Regions from separate parts of the Paenibacillus sp. FSL W8-0919 genome, predicted to be linked through region 2. Evidence: riboswitches for the same ligand, from Rfam matches in the RefSeq annotation. Region 2 holds a riboswitch; each other region holds the start of a gene.
The links. A riboswitch is a leader RNA that binds a small molecule or an ion and turns the genes downstream of it on or off. The one in region 2 is predicted to bind cyclic di-AMP.

Region 1 (5,962 bases), 1.1 Mb from region 2:
AAGTCATAATTCGACATAGTTCTATTTTTTATGTTATTTATAGTACCAACGATTCCCAAAACAGTCAACCTATATTTTTGAGATTTCGGAACCTATTTACGAAAATATAGTGAAATAAACCGCTGTCCTACAACGAAGTTACCATTTTTGAACCAAAAAACGCTTCACTTTTCAATATGTCGATTTGGAAAGCGCCAAATTACCTAATTCGACATTGTTCGACATTAGATGTCAAAAGAAGTGAAAATAGTCCAAGTCCTAAATTTATGACTTAAGGAGTGATTTATGATGCGCCTGCCAATCTCAGAGGAAAAAGTGTTTAAAGATCCGGTTCATAATTATATTCATGTACAGGATGATATTATCTGGCGGTTAATCGACACGCCGGAATTTCAGCGGCTTCGCCGGGTCAGGCAACTGGGCACGTCCTATCTGACGTTTCATGGCGCAGAGCACAGCCGATTCTCCCATTCCTTGGGTGTCTATGAAATTACAAGAAGAATCATCTCGCAATTCGAGCGAAGAGGATACTCCGATTGGCCTGCGGAAGAGAGACAAGTGGCCCTATGTGCAGCGCTCTTGCATGATCTCGGGCACGGACCATTTTCCCATTCTATAGAAGAGGCGTTTCAGATGAACCACGAGGATTGGACATGCCGGATCTTGCTCGGCGATACGTGCGTGAACAAGGTGCTCCTGGAGCTGGGGGAGGACTTCCCGGAGCGGGTCGCTTCCGTCATCCGCAAGACGTATGACAAACCGATCGTGATGAATCTGGTGACGAGTCCGCTGGATGCGGACCGAATGGATTATTTGCTGCGCGATGCCTATTACACCGGCGTCAATTACGGGACGATCGACATTGACCGGATTCTGCGGATGCTGCGGCCGCACCGGGACCGGATCGTTGTGAAGGAATCGGGGATGCATGCCGTAGAGGATTATCTCATGTCCAGATATCAAATGTACTGGCAGGTGTATTTCCACCCGGTAACAAGAAGCTCGGAAATCATACTGCGCCAGATTTTCCGCCGGGCGAAGGAGCTCTATGAAGCAGGGTATGCGTTTCAGTTCATGATCGAACCGCTGCCGGCTCTGTTCGAAGGCCGCTTGACCGTTCAGGAGTATCTGCGGCTGGATGAGGCGCTCATTCAAACGGCGTTTCTGCAATGGACGGCCGAGCAAGACCAGCTCCTTAGCGAATTATGCGGCCGATTCATCCATCGGAAGCTCTATAAATATATAGAAATCGACACCGGCAATCCGGAGACAATCGACGCCATCCGCCAGGCGTTTCGGGAGGCGGGTCTTGATCCCGCGTATGATGTGGAGATTGATTTTCCGACCGATCTTCCTTATGATAAGTTTCATTCGGGCATGCCGTTGAACGAGAAGCAAATTCTGCTGCTGGACCGGCATGACCAACTTCGGGAAATTTCCGAGGTGTCCGATATCGTACGCTCCATTAGCGGGATCCATAAGGGCCGGAATTATCTATATTACCCAGAGGAGAGGGTAGAGCCGCTGCTTGACCGGATGCCGGCCGAAGTTGCGGATTTATTTCGCAGGCAGGGATGAGTCCGTTATATTCGATGGACCATGGCTTGGATCATGGATGGACCTGGTTCAAGGCCGGACGCACGAGGCATTGATAATGGACAACCATAGAACTGAATGATAAAGATTATGCTGGATAAGATACGATCAAGGATCGACAAGAAAGGAGTGGGAGAGAATATGCTGTTCGACACACACACCCATCTGGATGCTCCCCAATTCGACGAGGACCGGGAGGAAACCATTGCCCGGGCGCTTGAAGCCGGCGTCAGCCGGATGATCAATATCGGATTTAATCGTGAAACGATTCCGACCACGATGAAGTTGGCGGAGACGTATGATTTTATATATGCGGCGGTAGGCTGGCATCCTGTGGATGCGATCACGATGGAGGAGGGCGACCTGGAATGGATCGCTTCACTCTGCAGTCATGAGAAAGTCGTTGCGATCGGGGAGATCGGCCTCGATTATCATTGGGATACGTCTCCGAAGGAGGTGCAGCACCGGGTGCTGCGCAGCCAAATCGGACTGGCCCGGGAGCTCCGTATGCCGATTGTAATTCATAATCGTGATGCGCATGAGGATATCGTGAAGATTTTGAAGGAAGAGAAGGCTCATGAGGTTGGCGGCGTGATGCATTCGTTCTCAGGCAGCTGGGAAACGGCCAAGCTATGCCTGGATATGGGCTTTCATATTTCGTTCGGCGGGCCGATCACGTTCAAAAACGCCAAGCAGCCGAAGGAGGTTCTGGCCAAGGTTCCGCTCGATCGTCTGCTCATTGAAACGGACTCGCCTTACCTGACACCACACCCCTTCCGAGGGAAGCGAAATGAGTCCGCTTATGTGAAATTGGTGGCCGAGACGGCAGCCGAAATTCGAGGCATGTCCTTCGATGAACTGGTCCAAATTACCACTAAAAATGCCCTGGAACGATTTGGCATTTCGTGAAAACGGGAGCAAAAGCGATGAAATAGTGAGGAATTGCGATTAATTAAAGTTTTTTAACCTGAAAAGACGATTGTTTTACAATTTTTTAACCATTTACATCAAAAAATGTGCTTGATTGTTCCTTTACAACCTGCATGGAAACAGGATATCATCTTTTCAGTGATAAGAAGCTGCAAGTTTGCAAGCTGAAACTTCAGCGATCATATTTCATGAACCGTCTCGCTTAATCTCCGAAGTCTGGGGAACGGGGGAACCGATACTGCCGTGCATGGTAAACTGTCGTGCACGAGCCGTATATGATTTCTTTATCGGGTCTTTGGGGTGAATGTGAAGGTCCTCGCCATGAGCGGGCGACCGGATCTAGGGCGTCTCTCTTACGTCCGAACCCGACAGCTAACTCCGTAAGCGAAGTAAGAGGGGAATTCTCGTGCATACCATTTCCATGATTTCAATCATCAGGAAGCCACGTTAGAGCCTCTAGTACTCTTTCACGCTGGCTTCTTTTATTTTTGAATATTGGAGAAGGTGTCGTCATACTGTTGGTAAACAGGAGGTGATTCCTAGTGGTGAACGGGAAGACGGGGATTGACGCAGGGCGTTAGATAGATAGCAGCACGCCTTGCGAGAATAACTGCTATAGTCACGTCAAAGGCATTCATGCGTTACCTAAGACGGCGGGACTATGAAGGAGGATGGAATAGTGGGCATTTTTCAACCTGAAGAAACCCATGAATCACAATCATCCAGCATGTCTTACGCATTGCGATGGAAGCATGAGAATTTGCGTCAATTGATGATGCTCGGCGCCATGGGGGCTGTTACGGTATCACTTCTCGTATCGCTGGTTATCCATGATCAATCGGGCAAGCAAGTTCAAATTGTGGTCGATGGCCGCGTAACCACGGTAGAAACCAGAGGATCGTTGCTTCAGGAATTGCTGGATGAGCAAGCGATCACGCTGAATCCGCAGGATCAGGTCTCGATGCCTTTAAACGGGACGATCCAGGATGGGGACCGGATTATCATTGACCGTGCAATCCCAGTTAAAGTAACAGTAGGGGGCACCACCAAAACCATATTCACGACCCAGGACACGGTCGATAGTGTACTCAAAGAAGCTGGCATTACGATCAAGGGTGAAGATATAGTAAAGCCGTCACAGGACACCAAGCTTACCAGTGATATGGACATTCAAATCGTTCGGGTTACGAAGCAGACCGTATCGGAGAAGGAGAACCGTGAGTTCCGCGTCATCAAGACTGCGGATCCGTCGCTGGAGCGCGGTGATAACCGTGTCATTCAGCGGGGCGAGCCGGGCGTTCTCGTTCATCACTACGAGAAGGTGTACCATAACGGCAAGCTCGTATCCAAGACGAAGGTCTCGCAAGAGGTCGAGCGTAAGACGAAGGACAAAATTATTGCCGTAGGCACGAAGAAGGTAGAGAAGCCTGTCGTGCTTCAAGCGGCAGCGACTCCAAATGTGAAGTCTGCCCCAGCGAAGCTTACGGGCACTAGAAAGGTATCCACCGCCAAAGCGACGGAGAATAACGTCATCTCCAGAGCGGGTGTTGATTTCAAATACCAGAAAGTGCTGAATAATGTTTCAATGACCGCATATTCCGCTGAGCAGGCGGGAATCGGAACCCGCACGGCTTCCGGAACACGGGTAACCGAGGGCCGGACGATTGCAGTTGATCCGAGCATCATTCCGATCGGCTGGTGGGTGTACATCGAAGGCATTGGCTTCCGCCGTGCAGAGGATACCGGCGGAGCGATTAAGGGACATAAAATTGATGTGTATTACGATTCGCTGAAAGCGGCCATGAACTTTGGCCGGAAATCGGGGCGCACCGTTTATGTGATCGGTCCCGTAAAGCCTGATTTGAACTAATGAATCCCAATTTCTAATGACATTGCCATTCTAATGCTAACGAATTTAGCTTATAATAGATCATAATGAAGAAGAGGAGAAACTCCTCTTCTTTTGTTTTGCGGCGTATTGGTCGCATTTTTGGGGCCATCATGTAAAAAATACGCCGTATGGTTTCAGCCGATGCCGATTCAAGGAGAACGGTCGGACAGGCGGTATGTGTCCTTTTGGGAAGGAAGAGAGAACGTTATGATCCGAGAAGTAATTGTGGTTGAAGGCAGGGACGATACGGTAGCGATCAAGCGTGCGGTGGATGCCGACACGATCGAGACCGGCGGCTCTGCTATTAATAAGCATACGCTGCGCCGTATTGCCCTCGCGAAGGAGCGCAGGGGGGTTATTATCCTGACAGACCCCGATCATGCAGGGGAACGGATTCGCAAGATCATCGACCGTCATGTCCCCGGCTGCAAGCACGCCTTCATACCGGAGGCGGATGCGACGCGCAAGGGCGATATCGGAGTCGAGAACGCATCTCCGGAGGCTATACGTCATGCCCTGGATCGCGTCCACACCTCATTTGAGGGGGCGGAGAGTCAGATCAGCCTGGAGGATATGATCGATGCGGGGCTGACGGCTCATCCGGAGGCTGCAGCCCGGAGAATGTTCATGGGAAATGTCCTGGGTATCGGGTATTGCAACTCCAAGCAGTTCCATAAACGTATGGCGATGTTTCAAATATCGCGTGAAGAGTTTCTGGCGGCGCTTGCGCAGCTGGAAGAGGGAGGCCAAAGCTGATATGAACCGGATGGAAGATATATCGACACCTAGACGCACGAAGGAGATCATTGCCCGCCATGGCTTTTCCTTTAAGAAGAGCCTGGGACAGAATTTTCTGATCGACCAGAATATTTTGGGCAAGATTGTGGAGGCGGCCGGCCTTGATAAAGAGAAAGGTGCGCTTGAGATCGGTCCCGGCATCGGGGCGTTAACAGAGAAGCTGGCTCAGATGGCCGGAGCCGTTACCGCAGTAGAGATCGATCAGCGCCTGATTCCGATTCTTAAGGAAGTGCTGGAGCCTTACGATAACGTTAAAGTTCATCATGGAGATGTCCTTAAGGTGGATCTGCACGAGCTGTTCCGCCAGGATTTCGCGGAGGTGGGGAAGGTAAGCGTTGTCGCCAATCTGCCGTATTACGTGACGACCCCTATTCTGATGAAACTGCTGGAAGAGAAGCTGCCGCTGGAGAATATTGTGGTCATGATTCAGAAAGAGGTCGCCGAGCGGATGGCCGCAGCGCCGGGAAGCAAGGATTACGGAAGCCTCAGCATTGCAGTTCAATATTACAGCGAGCCGAAGCTCGTCTGCATCGTTCCGCATACCGTGTTCATCCCGCAGCCCAATGTGGAATCGGCCGTCATTCGGCTCGCGGTAAGGGAGGAGCCTCCGGTTTCGGTTGAGGATGAGTCCTTTTTCTTCGAGGTGGTTCAAGCCTCATTCGCCCAGCGGCGAAAGACGATTGCCAACAACCTGAAGAGCCGGTTCTTCGCCGATGAAGGACGCGAGCGGCTGGAGCAGCTGCTGGA
Region 2 (5,962 bases):
TATCCTTTGCGCAAATGCGGGGTTATGCCGAAAGAGGTGTGCTTGTATTATCATATGGGCCAATGCATGGCTCCATGCGTGAAAGAGGTGCCGAAGACCGCCTACGAGGAGATCACCAGCGAAATCACCTCCTTTCTAAGCGGCGGCCATGAAGAGATCAAGAAGGAGCTGCAGCGCAAAATGCAGGAAGCCGCAGAGGACCTGTATTTCGAACGCGCCAAGGAGCTGAGGGACCAGATCATCCATATCGACACCTTGATGGAGAAGCAGAAGATCACCACAACCGACACCCGGGACCGTGACGTCTTCGGTTATGCCGTGGATAAGGGCTGGATGTGCGTGCAAATTCTGTATATGCGCCAGGGGAAAATGGTGCAGCGCAACAAGTCGATTTTTCCGTTCTACGGTGACGCGCACAGCGACTTCATGTCCTTCATCGCGCAGTACTACAGCGATAACCCTGCCGTGCCGCAGGAAATCCTGCTTCCGGGGCCGGTCTTGATCGAGGAGGCCGACTCCGATGCGCAAGACAGCATCGCGGCCAAGGATGATTCGATATCGGAGGGAGCAGGCAGCCGAGCCGCTGCTTCCAACGAGAGCGGCCTGGCCCCAGGCGCCGGTGAGGGCGATACCGCTGGATCGCCTGCCTTAGCAGTCGCTGAGGACCCGTCCGGCTCAGGTTCGGCCGGCGGTCCGGAAAGCCCCGGGCAAGGGGAGGAGGCCGAACGTCTGGCCGCCGCGACAAAAGCCGAGAACGAGCGGGCGGAGGCTGCCGGCCTGGTGGACGCCGCCGGAGGTGCAGCCGCCTTGCAGGAATGGCTCGGCGTTAAGGTGCATGTGCCGCAGCGCGGCTTAAAGCGCCAGATGGTCGGGATGGCGATTGAAAATGCAAAGGTTGCGCTGGATGAGAAATTCCGCTTAATCGAACGAGATGAGGAGCGGACATCGATTGCCGCGGCCAATCTCGGCGAAGTGATCGGCATCGAATCCCTGAACCGGATCGAGGCGTTTGACAACTCGAACATACAGGGAACGAATCCGGTTTCGGCGATGGTCGTGTTTACAAACGGGAAACCGGATAAGAAGGAATACCGGAAGTACAAAATCCGCACCGTGCAGGGGCCGGATGATTACGAGACGATGCGTGAGGTCATCCGGAGACGGTACGAGCGGGTGCTGAAGGAGAATCTGCCGCTGCCGGACCTGATCGTGGTCGACGGCGGCAGGGGACAGATATCGGCTGCGATCGATGTGCTGGAGAATGAGCTGGGACTGTTTATTCCGGTCTGCGGGCTTGTGAAGGATGCCAAGCATAGAACGGCGCAGCTGATGGTCGGCGATCCGCCGCAGCCGGTGTCCCTGCCGCGGGACAGCCAGGAGTTCTACCTGCTTCAGCGCATCCAGGATGAGGTCCACCGGTTTGCGATCTCCTTCCATCGAGAGCAGCGCGGCAAATCGATGGTTTCGTCCAAGCTGGACTCGATCCCGGGCATCGGCGAGAAGCGGCGGAAGCTGCTGCTGAAGCATTTCGGCTCGATCAAAAAAATAAAAGAGGCTTCAGTCGAAGACTTTAAGCCCCTTTCGATCGGTGAAAAATTAGCTACAGATATACTCAATGCCCTTCGTGATGAGGAGTCGTGACATACGGCTTCTCTTTTTTTGTTGGATTCAAGCGATAGATCACGTAAGCCACGATTGCCGGCAGCACCATATAGAACAGGCCGATTAGCACATTAGGGGCCCCTTGAAGCATGACCAGGCTGATTCCCATGAGAATGCTGTTGAAGACGACATGCGAGAACATGGCCGCAATATATCCGTATTTCAGGAAAATATAGCTGAACAGCAGGCCGATAATGACCAGCTCAATCGGGCGGGATACGACTGGGTAAATCGGATACAGCGTATGGCCTAGCGCCCAGATGATCGAGGTGATCAAACTCGCGACAAAGGTGCTGCGCACGATTTTCTTCACCATTCTAATGCCGAACAGCCGGTATACCGCTTCCTCCGAAATGCCTGCCAGCCAAGCCATCAGCGGAAACAGCCATGGATAGAGCATGTTGTAAGGCGACTGCGAGGCATCGGTCGTGGACCAGGTGTTCAAGGTCAGGCCGAGCGCGATGAAGATCAAGGACTGAATGCCGAGCAGAATGAGGGCCCACAAATAGCCCACCTTCATGCTTTCCAAGACATAGCGGCCGTACCCGGGCTCCTTGGCACGCGGCCACGGATTAAGCCCGTCTTCCTTTCGCCATAGACCGCTTCCGCCGACAAGCGAGAAATAGAGCAGGGCGGAGAAGACGAGGGAGTAGATGGCGTAGAAGATCATCATCCCGATGATGCCGGTCTCGGACATTCCTTGTGCCTTAAAGACCGGAACCAGGTTGTACGTATTCAGCATCTGGATGACAAACAACAGGACGGACAGCAGGATACCGCGCTTAAACGAGGTATAGGCTCTGGTCTTGACGCTGTAGACGATGGCCAGGATACCGAGCACAAGCGTAAACAAACCGTACCCGACCAGCGTCAGCAGCGTTGCATCCTGCGTCTGCTTGTTCACATAGGCAGCATGCGCTGCCGGAACCGAGAACGCGGGCTCGAAGGAACGCAGTGTCCCATGTTCAAAGGTAAACTCCAGCTGCAGCCTCGAATCCCCGATGGCGGCTTCCGTGACGGTATATCTCAGCTTAGGTTCGCCTTCCCGGGTAGAAAGCTGCAGCTGCGTCGCATCGTATCCGGCCCACTTGAGCCACGGCTCCGCGAGCGCCTGCTTCTCGGCCAGCGTCATGCCTTCCTCAACCAGAAGCAGCATTTGCTTCCGGACCTCCCCTTGATTCAGCTCGATCCTGTCGTAACTGGAGCGGGCGGAATCATAGGAGAATCCCGCGATGCCGGCATTCTGCATATGCACATCCACGTTCAGCGCATCGCCACCCGGCAAGGTGAAGCGGACGCGGTATACGTCATATGGGTATTTGGCTTCGTAATTCTTGTTATACTCCTTTAGCTTCTTTTCCTTGGCCAAATATCCGTACAGCTCGGAGTTGGACTGGTATGTAACAAGGGGGTCTTGCCCTTCGGAAGCAGGAAACCCTAAACGTTCGCGAGCGAACCGTGACGCCGCTTGCGCAGCCTCATCCTTGGAAATGATTTGCGGATAGGGCGTATCGGTCGACTCGAAGGAAGTGGATGGGAGTACCTGGAATATAAGAAACAGGATCAGACCGATGATGGCCGGTGCGATAAGCTTCTTTAGGTTAGGCGTCAGCTTCAGGGGCTCTTCGGCACGGTTCATGAAATTCCTCCTCTTAATTTTAGTGCTTTCCGATATGAATAACCGGCCCCGCAAAAAGCGGATCATAGAGTCAATATAACATACATATGAAGAACAAGCCCTGCTTATCCCAAAGGGCCAATAATGAAATAAAACGCTGAAAATGAATGAAAGGTTTCGAAAACGTTAGAGAACCATATCCTTGTACTCTTGAATATGCCCAATTCGCGCTCATTTAAAGACTTTTTGGTAAAAAAACGACGTTGGGTTCGCTTCCGGATTGCGTTATAATCACATCATGCTTCAAGGAACCGAATAAACCAGCCGAATTTCGTAATGAGAACGGGGGAACCATGTAATTGGGGTGAATTTCATGATCTCTTTCGGATCATGGATAGGGCGGCCTGTGATAATGCCCGAATCCGTCAGCTAACCTCGTAGGCTGTTGCACAGGAACCAGACCGTGAAGGGCACTGTTTTCCAGTGTCTTTTTTCTTTGATTTTTTTGGAGAAGGTGAAACTTTGAACTCAAAAATGAAGTGGCTTAAGCTGTCACCTCCGCAGATCCTTGCGCTCGGTTTTGCGGCGGCGATCCTGGTCGGTACCATTCTGCTCATGCTGCCCGTATCCAGCAGGACCGGCGAACCGATCAGCGGGATTGACGCCATGTTTACGGCGGCTTCCGCCGTCTGTCTGACCGGGCTTGTTGTCGTGGATACAGGCACAAGCTTCAGTGCTTTCGGACATACGGTGATCCTTCTGCTCATTCAACTCAGCGGGCTCGGGTTTATGACGATGGCAACCCTGTTCGCCCTGGTATTCAAGCGGAGGATATCGCTCAAGGACCGGCTTGTTCTGCAGGAAGCGATGAATCAGTCCTCCATCGAAGGGATCGTTCGTTTGATCCGGCGGGTGTTTATCTATTCCTTGACCTTCGAGGCGTGCGCTGCCGTACTGTTTACACTGCGCTGGGCATGGGATATGCCTATTGGAAAAGCCCTCTATTTTGGGGTGTTCCATTCCGTTTCGCTGTTTAACAATGCAGGCTTCGATCTGTTCGGTGATTTTCATAGTCTCACGGATTATGTCGATGATCCGTTGGTAAACATCGTATCCATGCTGTTGATCATATCCGGCGGCATCGGGTTCGTTGTATTATCCGATTTGATCGATTTCCGTCAAAAAAGGAAGCTGTCGCTTCACTCCAAGGTCGTTCTCTCGATGTCGGGGGCGTTGATCTTCATCGGGGCGATCATCATATTTATTTTTGAGTTCACCAATCCGTTAACGCTGGGCTCCTTGGACGGGGGAGGTAAAGTGCTCGCCTCGTTCTTCCAATCGGTCAGTCCGCGAACAGCGGGCGCGAATTCGATTGATATCGGCGGCCTAAGGCAAGCTACGCAATTTTTCATTATTATACTTATGTTTATCGGAGCGTCGCCGGGATCGACCGGGGGCGGAATCAAGACGACAACCTTTATGGTGATGGTAGGGGCCGTATTCGCAATGATGAGAGGGCGTGAGGACATCGTCTTATTCCGGTTTCGCCTCGCTCAGGAGCGGGTCTTAAAGGCGTTAACGATTGCGCTTCTTGCGCTGCTGCTCGTATTGACGGTATCCATGATCCTGTCCACGACAGAGGATGCGGATTTCCTGGAGATTCTATTCGAAACGACCTCGGCCTTCGGTACCGTCGGCTTGTCGATGGGATTAACGCCGGATTTGACGGTGTTCGGCAAAATATTGATCAGCTTAACGATGTTTGCCGGACGTCTAGGTCCGCTGACGCTGGCTTATGCACTCGGTCCGAAAAAGGGTAAAGAATTGTATCGTCATCCGGAAGGCAAAATGATTATTGGATAAGGAGTATAGGAGAGACATGAAACCAAAGCAATTTGCAGTGATCGGTTTGGGGCGGTTCGGCTCGAGTCTGGCACTGGAACTAATGGAACTAGGCTATGAGGTTCTCGGCATTGACCGGAACGAAGAGGTCGTCGAGGATATGAGCGAGTATCTGACCCATACGGTGGTCGCCGATGCTACGGATGAGGAGATGCTGAAATCGCTCGGCATCCGCAACTTCGACTGCGGGATCGTCGCGATCGGAGACGATATCCAGATGAGCATTCTGTCCGCCATCCTGCTCAAGGAGCTTGGCGTATCGACCGTCGTGGCCAAAGCGATTTCCGTGCTGCACGGCCGGGCGCTGCAGAAGCTGGGTGTGGACCGGGTCATCTTCCCCGAACGGGATATGGGAATCCGTGTGGCTCACCAGCTGGTTACGCCGAATCTGCTCGACTATATCGAATTATCTAAGGATTATTTGATCGTGGAAATGACGGTAACCGATTGTATGGACGGCAAGACGTTAAGCGAACTGAACACGCGCGTCCGTTACGGTGTCACGGTGGTCGCCCTCAACAAGCGATCCGGCATTATCGTCGCGCCGACGGCGATGGACGTGGTCAACGCCGGCGATGTTATGGTCGTCATCGGCTCCAACGACAATGTGGAGCGGTTTGAGACGGAAGTCGTGAATCTGCAGCAGAAATAATACAAAAAAACCTGACGATCTCTAGGTCGTCAGGTTTTTTCGCTGCTTCTCTTCCGCGAGGCTTCGGAAGAGCACCTCGGTTTCGTTAATCCAGCGGCGGGCGGCGCTGCTAAGCTCTGAAGCATCCC
Region 3 (5,962 bases), 1.2 Mb from region 2:
CCACATTTCGCAAGCGGTCGCACCGGCGTAATGCTGGCCTTCAGCCGTGCGGTCCACCGCTACCCATACGATCCACACCTGACGGCCATTAGGCACCTCGTCCCGGTCCGTCGTAAACCGGATGCCCCGCTCCACCTTGCTCTTTGCATGCATGGCCCCGATATCCACCTTGGCCTCGCCATTATCGATAATGACTGGCGAAAGGCTGTTCAAATCAATCGATCCTGCACCGAACCCTTTATGCTTGCTCTTGCTGTTAATAATGTTCAGCGCGATCTGTTTCTTAGCGCCCTGTTCCTGACTCCCGTTCTCCATTGCCGCAAAACCTCCTATATCAGAGCCGACAAAGCCTGTCGGCTGCATCGTAACTACCTTTGTCCCAATAATTTTATTTTAACTAATAATCCTCCAAAAGCAAACATATACATGCTGTAGATGCTTGTCAACGGGAGGTTATTCGATATGGTCCCACCACGTGCCAAAGTCTTTCTATCATCCCTGCTCGCCTTGGGTTTGCTTGCAGGATCGATGCCAATATTTCTTTCTAATCAAGGGTCCTCCTTGTCGGCGCTTGCTCCGAATGGGGGCAAGCCCTCCGTCTCTGCCGTGGAGAAGGCCCCGCTTTCACCTCCAAAGGTTCAGCCTGATGCACCGGCCCCTGCGCTTAGCGACCGGCTGGTCGAATACCACATGGATGTAAGGTACGAGCCTGAACAAAACAAGCTGAAAGGCAAGCAGACCGTCACCTGGACCCATCCTGGCAAAAGAAGCGTGAATGAGCTCTACTTCCATTTATACCCGAACGCCTTTGCATCCGATGAAACGACGTTCATGAAGGAGTCCGGAGGCAGGCTTCGATCCGATCCGATGCCCGAGAACGGCTATGGGTCGATGAAGATTACGAACGTGAAAACGACCGAGGGCCTGGGCCTGACGCAACGACTGCAGTTTGTTCAGCCGGATGACGGGAACATCAAAGATCAAAGTCTTGCCAAACTCCGGTTGCCCAAGCCTGTAAAAGGCGGAGAGAGTATAACCCTGCATTTGGAGTTTGAGGTAGAGCTGCCGAAGATTTTCGCGCGCATGGGCCGGACCGAGGATTTTGTCATGGCTGGCCAGTGGTTTCCCAAGATATCGGTATACGAGCCTGCCGGCACGCGGGAAAGAACCCAGGAAGGCTGGAACTTACATCAGTATCACGGCAATTCGGAGTTTTACTCGAACTTCGGCATCTATAGCGTTCGGATTCGTGTACCCGAGGACTATATCGTAGCCGCTACCGGGTTCCCGACCAAGCCTGCGCAGAAAGCAAATGGCGAGAAAATTTACCAATTCTATGCGGATGACGTGCATGACTTCGCCTGGGCCGCCTCGCCGAACTTCGTGACGGCGGAAGAGGCTTACTCCGCTCCGGGTATCCCTGGCGTCCGGATCAAGCTGTACCTTGATCCTGCTCATAAGGATTTGAAGGAGCGTTATTTTGATACAGCCAAAACGGCGCTGTCCTCTTTCGGCAAATGGTACGGCTCCTATCCGTACTCCACATTATCCATCGTTGTCCCGCCTTATTCCGGCAACGGTGCAGGCGGCATGGAATACCCGACGCTCGTCACCGCCTTCGGAGCCAATAACGACTCGCCCGGATATGAGCTGGAGCGGACCGTCATCCATGAAATCGCCCACCAATATTTCTACGGCATCGTAGCCAATAACGAATTCGAAGAGGCATGGCTGGACGAGGCCTTTGCTTCCTATGCCGAGGAGAAGGTCATGGAGAAGCAGTACGGAATTACATCCAATACCGCAGCGCAAGGCGCATCCATTACGTCGCCTGAACCGCTTAAGATGGAGTCCTGGAAATACAGCTCGCATGAAAATTACGCACTCAACGTCTATACACGCGGCAAGCTGGTGCTCCAGGGCATCGAGCGACAAGTCGGATCCAAGACGATGGATAAAATCATGATGACCTACGCCAAAAAATTCCGCTTCAAGCATCCGACAACGACGGACTTCCAGAAGGTTGTTGAACAGGTTACCCAGTCCTCATGGCAGTCGTATTTCGATCAGTACGTTTACGGCAGCCAAATGGCTGACATCGCGATCGACCAGATCAAAACCAAAAATAAAGGCTCACAAGCGCACCCACAGTTTGTTTCGACCGTAAACATCACGAGCAAGGGCGGCGATGTTACCGATGTGCCGATTGTGTTCGCTTTTGAGGATGGCAAGCTTGTTGAGCGAACATGGAGCGGCAAGAACGGCAAAGTAACTTATACGCTGGAATACCATACACCGCTCGCCTGGGCCATGGTGGATCCGAAATATACCATCATGCTGGAGAATAAACACATGAATAACTATATGAAGGCTGGCATGGATCCGAAAGTCGTTACACGTTGGAATCTCGGTATTACCAAGCTCGTGGAGACGCTGTTCGGCAGCATGTCGTGGTGAGGGGGGAGCACATGAAAAGCTATGCAGGCCAAGGCTGGATCAGTGTTAAAGATCAATTATACGTCTCCATTCTACTGTTCTTGTACCGTCTTCTCTGGGGCTACTGTCTGTACAGGCTCGTGAAATCCGCCGTCGTCCCGCTTTTGATGCGGTACCCGGATCCGGCTCCTAACGAGCTGAGCCGCCTCCTGTTCTTCTATGAGGGCGAAATGAGCTTGTCACTCAGCAATACGGTTCATACCTACGGCTGGATCCTTGCCGCTCTGCTCCTCGTCCGCATGGTGCTTACCCCGCTGATTCGCGCCGGCATCTTCTACAACCTCCACCAGGAGGCCCGTGGCGAACGCGGTCTGTTCTTCTTCATCGGCATGCGGAAGCATTGGAAATCGGTAACGGTGTTCTATCTCATCGAGCTTGTTCTTACGGTTGCCCCGGGTTACTGGATCATTCCCAAGGCTCTTCCGGCACTGCTCGGCTCCATTCAGGAGCCTTCCCAGCTGCTCCGGGTGCTGCCTTACGTGGCGGCCTGGTTCCTCTATACCTATGTTATTCGCCTTGTGCTGCTGTATATGCAGTTCGGGCATACCGGAGAGCTCGGTATGATCGCATCCGTCACGGCGCTCATACGCAAGCTGGGAACGGCCGTACTGCTGTCCATTACTGTTGGTGGAGCCGCATTTGTCATTCTCTTGCTGTTCAGCTCGGCGTCCCTGTTCTGGGCGGGATTAATCGGACTCATCATTCAGCAAGCCTCCTATTTCCTGAACGGGCTCTTCCAAATATGGGGAATTTCTTCCCAATATCATTTATGGAGAGCGTCCGTAGCTTCAAATCCATAACGGTTACAAAAGTTACATTTCATTAACAACCATACATCGTTTAAATGTGGTAAAAAGCTTGTAACCGGAAGCTAAAGCAGCCTCCGAAAAGGATAGATTTCGAACGATAACTTCTACATCCAACCGGAATCCTCAACGTTCCCCTCCCATATTTATACAAAATCCCTGTCCCACTTCAATGTGGACAGGGATTTTTGTTAAAAAAACAACTTTCCTCGTTTGCCAAATTGTTAATACTCTGCTAAAATAACGAATATGTTAGTAACAACTTTGTCATTTTTATTGTAACTATTGTCATCATGTTAACATGTTGGAACGTCATATTGGGTTCATCGACATCTTTTAAAAGCCGAATTCCCGTCTTCATACGGGAAGCGGGGGATCCGTTTTGGGTGAATTGATCTCGCTAGAGAGGGATCATAGGGGACCTTCAACCGAACCCTTAAGCTAACCTCGCAGGCAATGGAAGGAGCTTTTTGTTTTGAAGAAGAAGTTAACAGCCATCTCTTTAGGCTTGGCCCTTGCGCTCACGATTGGAACCGGTAGCGCTTTCGCGGATTCCAAGTTGAATACCGTTATCAAACCAACCATCGGTGTCTCTTATAAAACCGGCGGAACCACTACAAAGGGTTTTGATTGCTCCGGATTCACCAGCTATATTTACAAGAAGCTGGGCCTCACCCTGCCGCGCACTTCTGCAGCACAATACAAGGTAGGTACCGCGGTATCGAAGAGCAACCTGAAGGCCGGGGATCTCGTATTCTTTAATACTTCCGGCAGAGGCGTTTCCCATGTTGGCATTTATGTCGGTGGCGGGAAGTTCGCCCATTCTTCCTCCTCGCGCGGCGTCATCGTTAGCCCGCTCAGCCAGAGCTACTACGCGAAGCGTTATGTAGGCGCGAAGAGAATCATGAGCCAAAGCACGTACAAGTCCCTTGCCGTGAACTACAATTAATTGACTGTACCGTAATTTTTCTGAATGTCCATAAGCCCTGGAGCATGAGATGTGCCGATCTCACCCAGCGGCTTTTTTTCTATAATTTTTCGTCTATACCTCTATAACGTTTCTGGCCATGGAAAAGTTCTATGTTTTTCGGAAAATCCAAAAATATTTTTTCCATTCTGTATGCTCAAAGCCACCAACAAGATTCGGCCAATCCGAGCGCTTACATTTTATTTACCCTTCCAGAATTAACCTAAACAGCAATACGAATAAACAATCGAAAATTTTTTAGCTTCAGTTTCGTTTCCCCCTGCGCTATTATCTTTGCAATCCCGCTCAGCAGCATGTATTCTCTCTCTAACGGAATTGTTTTGAATGAGAGGAGTATTTAGATGGAGGCGAATTTACCCTCGTTTCATACCGTGGTCATGCAGGAAGCCCATGCCGCTGAAATTTGCACCTGGTCCTATCCCCCGCCCTATAATATATATGGCTTTCTTCCTTGGGAGCAGATGAAGGGACTAGGGGTGGAATTCGGGGATCCCGGCATCCGCCTGCAGCAATACCTGTCCGTGCTGGATGAGCAGGATCAGCTCTGGGGGTTTGCCCAGCTTTTCCCTATGGCAGGCGTTACGCGTCTAGGCCTGGGCATGCGGCCTGATTGGTGCGGCCGGGGAATGGGTAAACGGTTCGTGCAGGCAATTGTGGATGAGGCGAAGCGGCGCCGGCCTTCGGACGAGATTGATCTTGAGGTGCTTACCTGGAATGAACGGGCTATCCGGACTTACCGGAAGGCTGGCTTTTACATTGCCGATACGTACGAACGCCTTACGCCGACGGGCATGGCGCCTTTTTATTGCATGGTGTATGACCCGATGGCCAATGAGGAATAGTAGTCTTGTCTATATGAAAAAGTACAATTTTGTGTACTTTTTATGAAGGCAGGCTTGAACATTGCTTTTTTTGTCACAACTGGCTATGATGTGTAAGGATGTTGGTTTATAATGAAGACAAGTGCAAAAGTGCAGTATACATAGAAAGGACGATATGACGATGCAAAAATGGATCATGAGCGGACTGTTCTTCGTCGCATGTGCGTTGGCTATTGCGCTGATGTTTACGCTTCCAGGCAAGGAGCAGGTGGCGCAGGAAGAGAAGCCAACCATGCCGGAGGTTACTTTGGATGCCGCTGCGGCTGAAGCTACATTGAAAGCCAGCTGTATCTCCTGCCATGGCGATCAGCTCCAGGGCGGTGCAGGTCCGGCTCTGAATCAAGTAGGCGGACATATGGATGCGAACGCAATCTTTAACGTAGTTACCAAGGGACGTAAAGGAATGCCTTCCTTTAAGGATCAGCTGAAGCCTGAGGAAATTGCAAACATCGCGCTCTACCTTGCTGAGAAAAAATAATCCATCAGCTCTTATTACGCAAAACACGCTTGGATCCCCAGACTGCTGTTTGGATCCAAGCGTGTTTTTTAATTCTCGGGCCTAACGCTTCTGCAGCTGCCCGAATCTACATTGCCTATTCCGGATCCTTCAGATCCTTGGATCGGCTCTTCTCATAAACTTCGTTAAATTGCTGGGCCTCCTTGATGTCGACGGCCGTTATTCCGCCGTCATCCCATGACGTCAGGCGCAGCGTCACCGTTTTATAATCAATGGTGATGTAGGGGTGATGTCCGAAAGCTTCCGAAATCGCTGCCACCTCATCAACAAAGGC
Region 4 (5,962 bases), 1.5 Mb from region 2:
AGCTGAAGTCGCCACCGGCCTCTTTGATCACCGGCGCAGATTCGCCGGTGATGGCCGATTCGTCGACGGATGCCAGTCCCGCGATAACCTCGCCGTCGCCAGGTATCATTTCGCCTTGGGACACGATGACGATATCCCCTTTTCGCAGCTCGGTCGACGGAACTACCGTAACGCCGCCTCCTTCCGTTACTTTATTGGCCGTCATCTCCTTCTTGGACTGCTTCAAGGAATCGGCCTGCGCTTTTCCGCGCCCTTCCGCCATCGCCTCCGCGAAATTCGCGAACAGCAGCGTAAAGAGCAGGATCAGGAACACGGTCAGATTGAAGCCGATGCTGCTCTCCGTCCCAAAATAGGACGGAAACAGCGTCATCAGCAGCACCACGATCGTTCCGGCCTCCACCACGAACATGACCGGATTTTTCAGCATCAAGACAGGATTCAGCTTCACAACGCTGTCCTTCAGCGCCTGAACGACCATCGCTTTGGTCATTAAACGTTGTTTGGGGTTATTCATTGTCCTAAGTCACCTCTTCTATTTAACGAATCGTAAGATGCTCGGCAACCGGCCCGAGAACCAGTACAGGCAAAAAGGTCAGCGCGCCGATAATCAGCACGACGGCAATCAGAATGCCGGCGAACAACCCGTTATCAGTACGGAACGTTCCTGGGGTCTCCGGCACCCACTGTTTCCGCATCAGCGATCCGCCGACCGCCAGCAATGCGATCATCGAAATATAACGGCCGAGCAGCATGACCAGACCGGTTGTTACATTCCAAAACGGCGTGTTATCGGCAAGCCCTTCAAACCCGGACCCGTTGTTCGCCGCCGAAGACGTATATTCATACAACACCTGGGAGATGCCGTGGAACCCTGCGTTCGTAATGCCTGATTGACCCGCATCGGTCATCAACGCAAGCGCTGTCGGTGCCAGGATGATGAACGGGTGCACCAGGATCACGACGGCGATCAGCTTCATTTCCTTCGCTTCAATCTTCCTGCCAAGAAATTCGGGTGTTCGTCCGACCATCAGCCCGGCCAGGAATACGGCCAGAATCGCGTACATGAGCATGTTCATCAAGCCGACGCCCTTCCCGCCGAAGACGGAATTAAGCATCATTAGCGCTAGCGGCGTGATGCCCCCAAGCGGGGTCAGGGTATCGTGCATGTTGTTGACCGATCCGGTCGTGGCCGCCGTCGTGACGGTCGTAAACAAGGAGGATTGCGGAATGCCGAAGCGGACCTCTTTGCCTTCCATGCTGCCTTGGGACGAATCAATCCCGAGCCGGTTCAGCGCTGGATTCCCGCTTGATTCGGCCGCATAGTTCAGGGATAGAAAACCGATGAACAGCGTCATCATGACAGAGAACACGATCCAGCCCTGCTTGCGGCTCTTGGCGAACAATCCGAACGTATAGGGCAGGGCAGCCCCGAGGCTCCACATGCACAATATTTCGATCACGTTCGTCAACGGGGATGGATTCTCGAACGGATGCGCGGAATTGGCTCCCATATGGCCGCCTCCGTTCGTTCCCAAGTGCTTGATCGATTCAAGCGCGGCTACCGGGCCGACCGCAATCTGCTGCTCTGATCCCGAAAGGGTCGTTACGCTCATGGTCGGCTTTAACGTCTGCGGCACCTGCAGTGCCACCAGCAGCATGGCAATAAGGAAGGCCGCCGGGATAAACACCCGGGTCATGGCCTTCACGAAGTCTTCGAAGAAGTTGCCGACCGTAGCGCCTTTCGTCGTCACGGCCCGGATAAAGGCGATGGCAACGCACAGCCCGGTGGCGGCGGACGTGAACATCATCATCATGATCACGGCCATCTGGGAAAAGTAAGAGAGGCCCGACTCCCCGCTATAGTGCTGCAAGTTCGTATTGGTCATGAAGCTGATCATTGTATTGAGCGACAACGTCGGCTCCATGTTCTCGATGCCGTTCGGATTCCACGGCAGCACCTGTTGAAAACGGAGGATGGCATACCCTGCTCCGACCAGGATGATATTGGTGAGCAGGAAGCTGAGCGCATAGCCCTTCCAGCTCATCCCCCTGCGTTCCTTGAGTCCGATGAGGGCAAATATCGGGCGTTCCGCCCAGGAGAACCATTTGTCCGTGCCGCCGGGTTCATTGCGAAACACGAGATAGAGGTAGGTTCCAAGCGGCTTGACGAGCAGCAGCAGAACCAGGATGACGATGGCGATTTGTACGATGCCCATGATAAGCGGCTTCCTCCTTTATGTTGGAATCCTAAAATTTTTCGGGATGAATCAGCGCATAAACCAAATATAAAAATAACGCAGCGGTCAATATCAAAATCAGCGTCATGGCCTGTCACCCTCCGATTCTTGAATAACGCGGCCGCACCAGCTTATGAACAGCCGGAACAGCCCGTAGGCTGCACCTAGCAGAAGCAGCATATATACATCCTGCATTGTTATCCCTCCTTGGCGGTAAGCCGTAAAAACAGCTCTTTCCGGTAGCTAGTCTAAAAGCGCGGCGATCAGGAAATCGACGCGGTCATGATTCGTGTGCAGCACGACATCCGCGCCAAGCCCTCTGTAAATCAGTCTCGGATTGCCGGAATTTGTAATAACATAGATCGAAGCCGAGGTCCATGTCCGGCATATTCGCAAGTAGCGGCAGCAGAGGTTCAAACTGTTCTCGAACAGAAACACCTTGCCGATCGGCCGTTCGGGAAGCACCCAGGTCTGCTCGTCTCTCGTGTCGAGCATGATGACATCCTTGCATCCGAGCCTGCTCGCCCTCTCCCCCTCTGCAGGGTTGTTTGCCAGAACGGCGAACGGGATCTCCCTTAAGAGCAATTGGCGGATGAATGCCTCTCCGGCCTTGGTCGGCGCGGATATCAGAATCGTGTCTTGCTTTTTTTCCATACGTTCTCCTCCTCGTGTCCGTCGGAGAAGGCAACAAAAAAGAAGCCTCGGGAGGAGAAGAACTCTTCCCGCGGCTTCTTCCTAAAGGCACGGCGAAAAACACCGCGGCTTCGTCAAGTCACGACAATCGTTGCCTCTCTCGATACGCTTACGAGGTTAGCTGACGGATTCGGGCGTGAGAGTCGCCCTACCCATAGACCGTTATCTTGTCTATGGGATTCACCCCGGAGAGAACGCGCGAAATCGCGTCTCCCGATTGGTTCCCCCGCTCCTTTTTCATTCAAGGACTCAGCGAAAATGAATCTAGCGAGCTGCATGTATTCGGTTAATGGTTGACCCTGATGTTTTCGAAAACTGTCAAAGCGGCCCGGCCGAGGGTCAAGCGGTGAGAGGCACTTGACGCAAGTACGAGCCGAAGGACCCCATAGCGGTCTCCGGCATACGCGCTTTTTTCCGATGGAAGGCCGCAGCTCCCACACTGGCCGGCTTCCACGGCGGTATCAGGCCGCCCTGCCAGCTTCCGGAAATCATCCGGTCAATTCATAGTTCGTATCATACGACCGGCGATTCGGGAAGTAAATGCAGACGAAAACCCGTGTAACGTATTATGGAACAGGTGCAATCCGGAAAGTCCTCTTCATCCCCGATTATCTTCTCCATACTCGATATCCCTCTCTATTTCGCCATTTCTTAGCAATAAAGCGATATAAGGCGATGGAATGGCAATAATGAATGCCATTCCCAAATGTACGCGCTTTCCTTCGCTGTTTTCACGTTTTTTCAGAAAATAACGGCCACAAATCGGAATTTACTTTTTCCGACCTTTCGAACCGTTTCCCCACCGAAATCGCCAGCGGTATTTCGCTTCCCAATCACTTGAACATATTCCTCAGCACCATCATCAGATTGGCCGGCTTCTCTGCAATGCGGCGGGTAAAATACGGGTACCACATCGTGCCGTACGGCATGTAGCATCTTATTCGATAACCGTCCTGCGCTAGCCGGGCCTGGTCCTTCATGCGCAGCCCATACAGCATTTGAAACTCGAACGCATCCTTCTTGATCCGGTTCTGCTCTGCAAATACTTTGACCCAATCGATGATGTTGTTATCGTGGGTCGCGACAGCGGTATAGGCTCCTTGGTCCAGCTGAAGCTTGATTAAATTTTTATAATTGCCGATGATCTCCTGCTTCTTCTGATACGCAATCGTTCCCGGCTCCTTATAAGCTCCCTTGACCAGCCGGAGTTTCACCCCTTCCTTCATTAGCATCCGGACGTCCTCCTCCGACCGGTACAAATAGGCCTGGATGACCGTTCCCACATTGGTCAGCCCCTCCTTATGAAGCCGCAGCGTCATATCGATCGTGGCCTGCGTGAATAGCGAGTCCTCCATGTCCAGCCGTACGAAGTTGCCATGCCTTTGGGCCGCCCGGACCACCGTTCTAATGTTCTCGTATGCTGCCTGCGGGTCGAGCGCCAAGCCCATCTGCGTCGGCTTCAGGGATACGTTCGATTGCACTCCCCGGTTGGCGATGCCCTCCACAAGCCGAATATACTCCTCCCGGTAGGCCGAAGCCTCCGTCAGCGAAGTAATGCCCTCTCCCAGATGGTCCAGCGTTACCAGGATTCCCTTCCCGTTCAGCCTTTCGATCTCATCGAGTGCCTCTTCCAGCGTATCTCCCGCAATGAATCTGCCCGCTAGTTTCTTGCCGTAACGAATCGAAAGCCATTTCACCAGCCGGTTCCCCGACACCGTCAACACGACTTTCCGGTAAAGCTCGGTCCCGTCCATGCATGCCTCACCCTCTTCTCGGAGTAAAATGCGCTCTACCTTAACTCATATGCAAAAAAGGTCGCATCATGCGAAGAGGACATTCCTTCGGCTTGGTGGGAGTTTCCGCTAAAATGGAAAAGCGACTTCGGAAGGGAAAGAAACACACGTTAAAAAACGCTCGGAGAAATCTCCGAGCGTCCAAGCGCGTTTGTTCATTGCTGACGTTACGGCTGTGCTTCAAGCAATTCTATGGTTCACGCCCCAATCTGCACTTGAGGGAGCGCCTAGCCTCATTACTGCCCTTCCCTTGCCTGACCCGTAATCGGCTTCAGCCCCGGGTCTCCAAAGGATACATTGAACGATTGGGCCAAATGAAGCCCGTCTTCTGTAAAGTCAGCCTCCACGGTCAGGCGGAACGGCGTCTCGACCGCTCGAAGCGTGATCACCAGATTGCCGTTGTCATTCCACGTCATGGAGGAGCATACCTTGCCCTCCTCCATCCGGAACAGTCTTGTCGTGCCTTCCACCCATGCGTTCCGGCCAAGCGTGAGCGATTCGAGGCCGTAGTGCGCTTCGATCTCCAGCACGGCTTCTTCCTCCGAGAAACGAACGCAGAAGGTACGGAGCTTCTGCTCATTCTCCTCGAGCTCGAACACGATTCCGGAAACATCCTGCTCCCGCGTGGAGGAGGCCGCGAATTTCGGCGGCTGCACATTCAGCGCTCCGAGCGTGCCGGAGAGCGAGGCTTCCGCTCCTTCATCCGCCGGTAAAGCATCCGGCTCAAAGGCCGGCACCAGATGCTCCCATATGCTGTTCAGAACGGCCTGCATATCATTCAAGCCCGAGGTGATGGCGATCACCGCTTCCAGCTCCGGGTGAACGATGCAGTATTGGCCGAATGCGCCGTCACCGCGGTAGGCGCCATGCCGGCATCTCCAGAACTGGTAGCCGTAGCCTTCCGTCCAATCGGAGGAGCCGTCTGCCGGCCCGTTCGAAATCTGCTTCGATGTCGCTTCGAGGACCCACGCCTCGGGAATGAGGCGCTTGTCTCCCCAAACACCCTTCTGCAAATACAGCTGACCGAACTTTGCAATATCCTCCGTCTTCAGCTTGAGTCCCCAGCCGCCGGCATTGATGCCCCGCGGACAGTTCTCCCATGTGGCCCCGTGAATGGCGAGCGGTTCGAAGAGCCGAGGCTCCAAATACTCCAGCAGCGACTGGCCGGTCGTCTTCTGCAAAATCGCCGAGAGCATATACGTAGCGGCACTGTTATACACGAAGTGGGTCCCAGGCTTA

Region 1: linked by a shared signal. The riboswitch ahead of NST44_RS04995 (ubiquitin-like domain-containing protein) and the one ahead of NST44_RS10120 (TrkH family potassium uptake protein) in region 2 are both predicted to bind cyclic di-AMP.
Region 3: linked by a shared signal. The riboswitch ahead of NST44_RS04650 (C40 family peptidase) and the one ahead of NST44_RS10120 (TrkH family potassium uptake protein) in region 2 are both predicted to bind cyclic di-AMP.
Region 4: linked by a shared signal. The riboswitch ahead of NST44_RS03335 (hypothetical protein) and the one ahead of NST44_RS10120 (TrkH family potassium uptake protein) in region 2 are both predicted to bind cyclic di-AMP.

What each region holds. Positions count from the first base shown of each region.
Region 1 is NZ_JBBOPV010000001.1:1,163,444-1,169,405, reverse strand. It holds gene NST44_RS05005 (HD domain-containing protein) at 289-1,578, shown strand; gene NST44_RS05000 (TatD family hydrolase) at 1,738-2,505, shown strand; cyclic di-AMP (ydaO/yuaA leader) riboswitch at 2,716-2,929, shown strand; gene NST44_RS04995 (ubiquitin-like domain-containing protein) at 3,206-4,396, shown strand; gene rnmV (ribonuclease M5) at 4,625-5,173, shown strand; gene rsmA (16S rRNA (adenine(1518)-N(6)/adenine(1519)-N(6))-dimethyltransferase RsmA) at 5,175-5,962, shown strand, end outside.
Region 2 is NZ_JBBOPV010000001.1:2,289,616-2,295,577, forward strand. It holds gene uvrC (excinuclease ABC subunit UvrC) at 1-1,641, shown strand, start outside; gene NST44_RS10115 (CPBP family intramembrane glutamic endopeptidase) at 1,613-3,301, opposite strand; cyclic di-AMP (ydaO/yuaA leader) riboswitch at 3,593-3,739, shown strand; gene NST44_RS10120 (TrkH family potassium uptake protein) at 3,815-5,143, shown strand; gene NST44_RS10125 (potassium channel family protein) at 5,160-5,834, shown strand; gene NST44_RS10130 (LysR family transcriptional regulator) at 5,856-5,962, opposite strand, start outside.
Region 3 is NZ_JBBOPV010000001.1:1,089,742-1,095,703, forward strand. It holds gene NST44_RS04635 (YwhD family protein) at 1-315, opposite strand, end outside; gene NST44_RS04640 (M1 family metallopeptidase) at 463-2,457, shown strand; gene NST44_RS04645 (hypothetical protein) at 2,469-3,296, shown strand; cyclic di-AMP (ydaO/yuaA leader) riboswitch at 3,634-3,773, shown strand; gene NST44_RS04650 (C40 family peptidase) at 3,778-4,251, shown strand; gene NST44_RS04655 (GNAT family N-acetyltransferase) at 4,632-5,132, shown strand; gene NST44_RS04660 (c-type cytochrome) at 5,293-5,649, shown strand; gene NST44_RS04665 (4a-hydroxytetrahydrobiopterin dehydratase) at 5,765-5,962, opposite strand, start outside.
Region 4 is NZ_JBBOPV010000001.1:782,475-788,436, forward strand. It holds gene kdpB (potassium-transporting ATPase subunit KdpB) at 1-514, opposite strand, end outside; gene kdpA (potassium-transporting ATPase subunit KdpA) at 537-2,216, opposite strand; gene kdpF (K(+)-transporting ATPase subunit F) at 2,248-2,325, opposite strand; gene NST44_RS03335 (hypothetical protein) at 2,481-2,891, opposite strand; cyclic di-AMP (ydaO/yuaA leader) riboswitch at 3,021-3,195, opposite strand; gene NST44_RS03340 (proline dehydrogenase family protein) at 3,764-4,684, opposite strand; gene NST44_RS03345 (serine hydrolase domain-containing protein) at 4,960-5,962, opposite strand, start outside.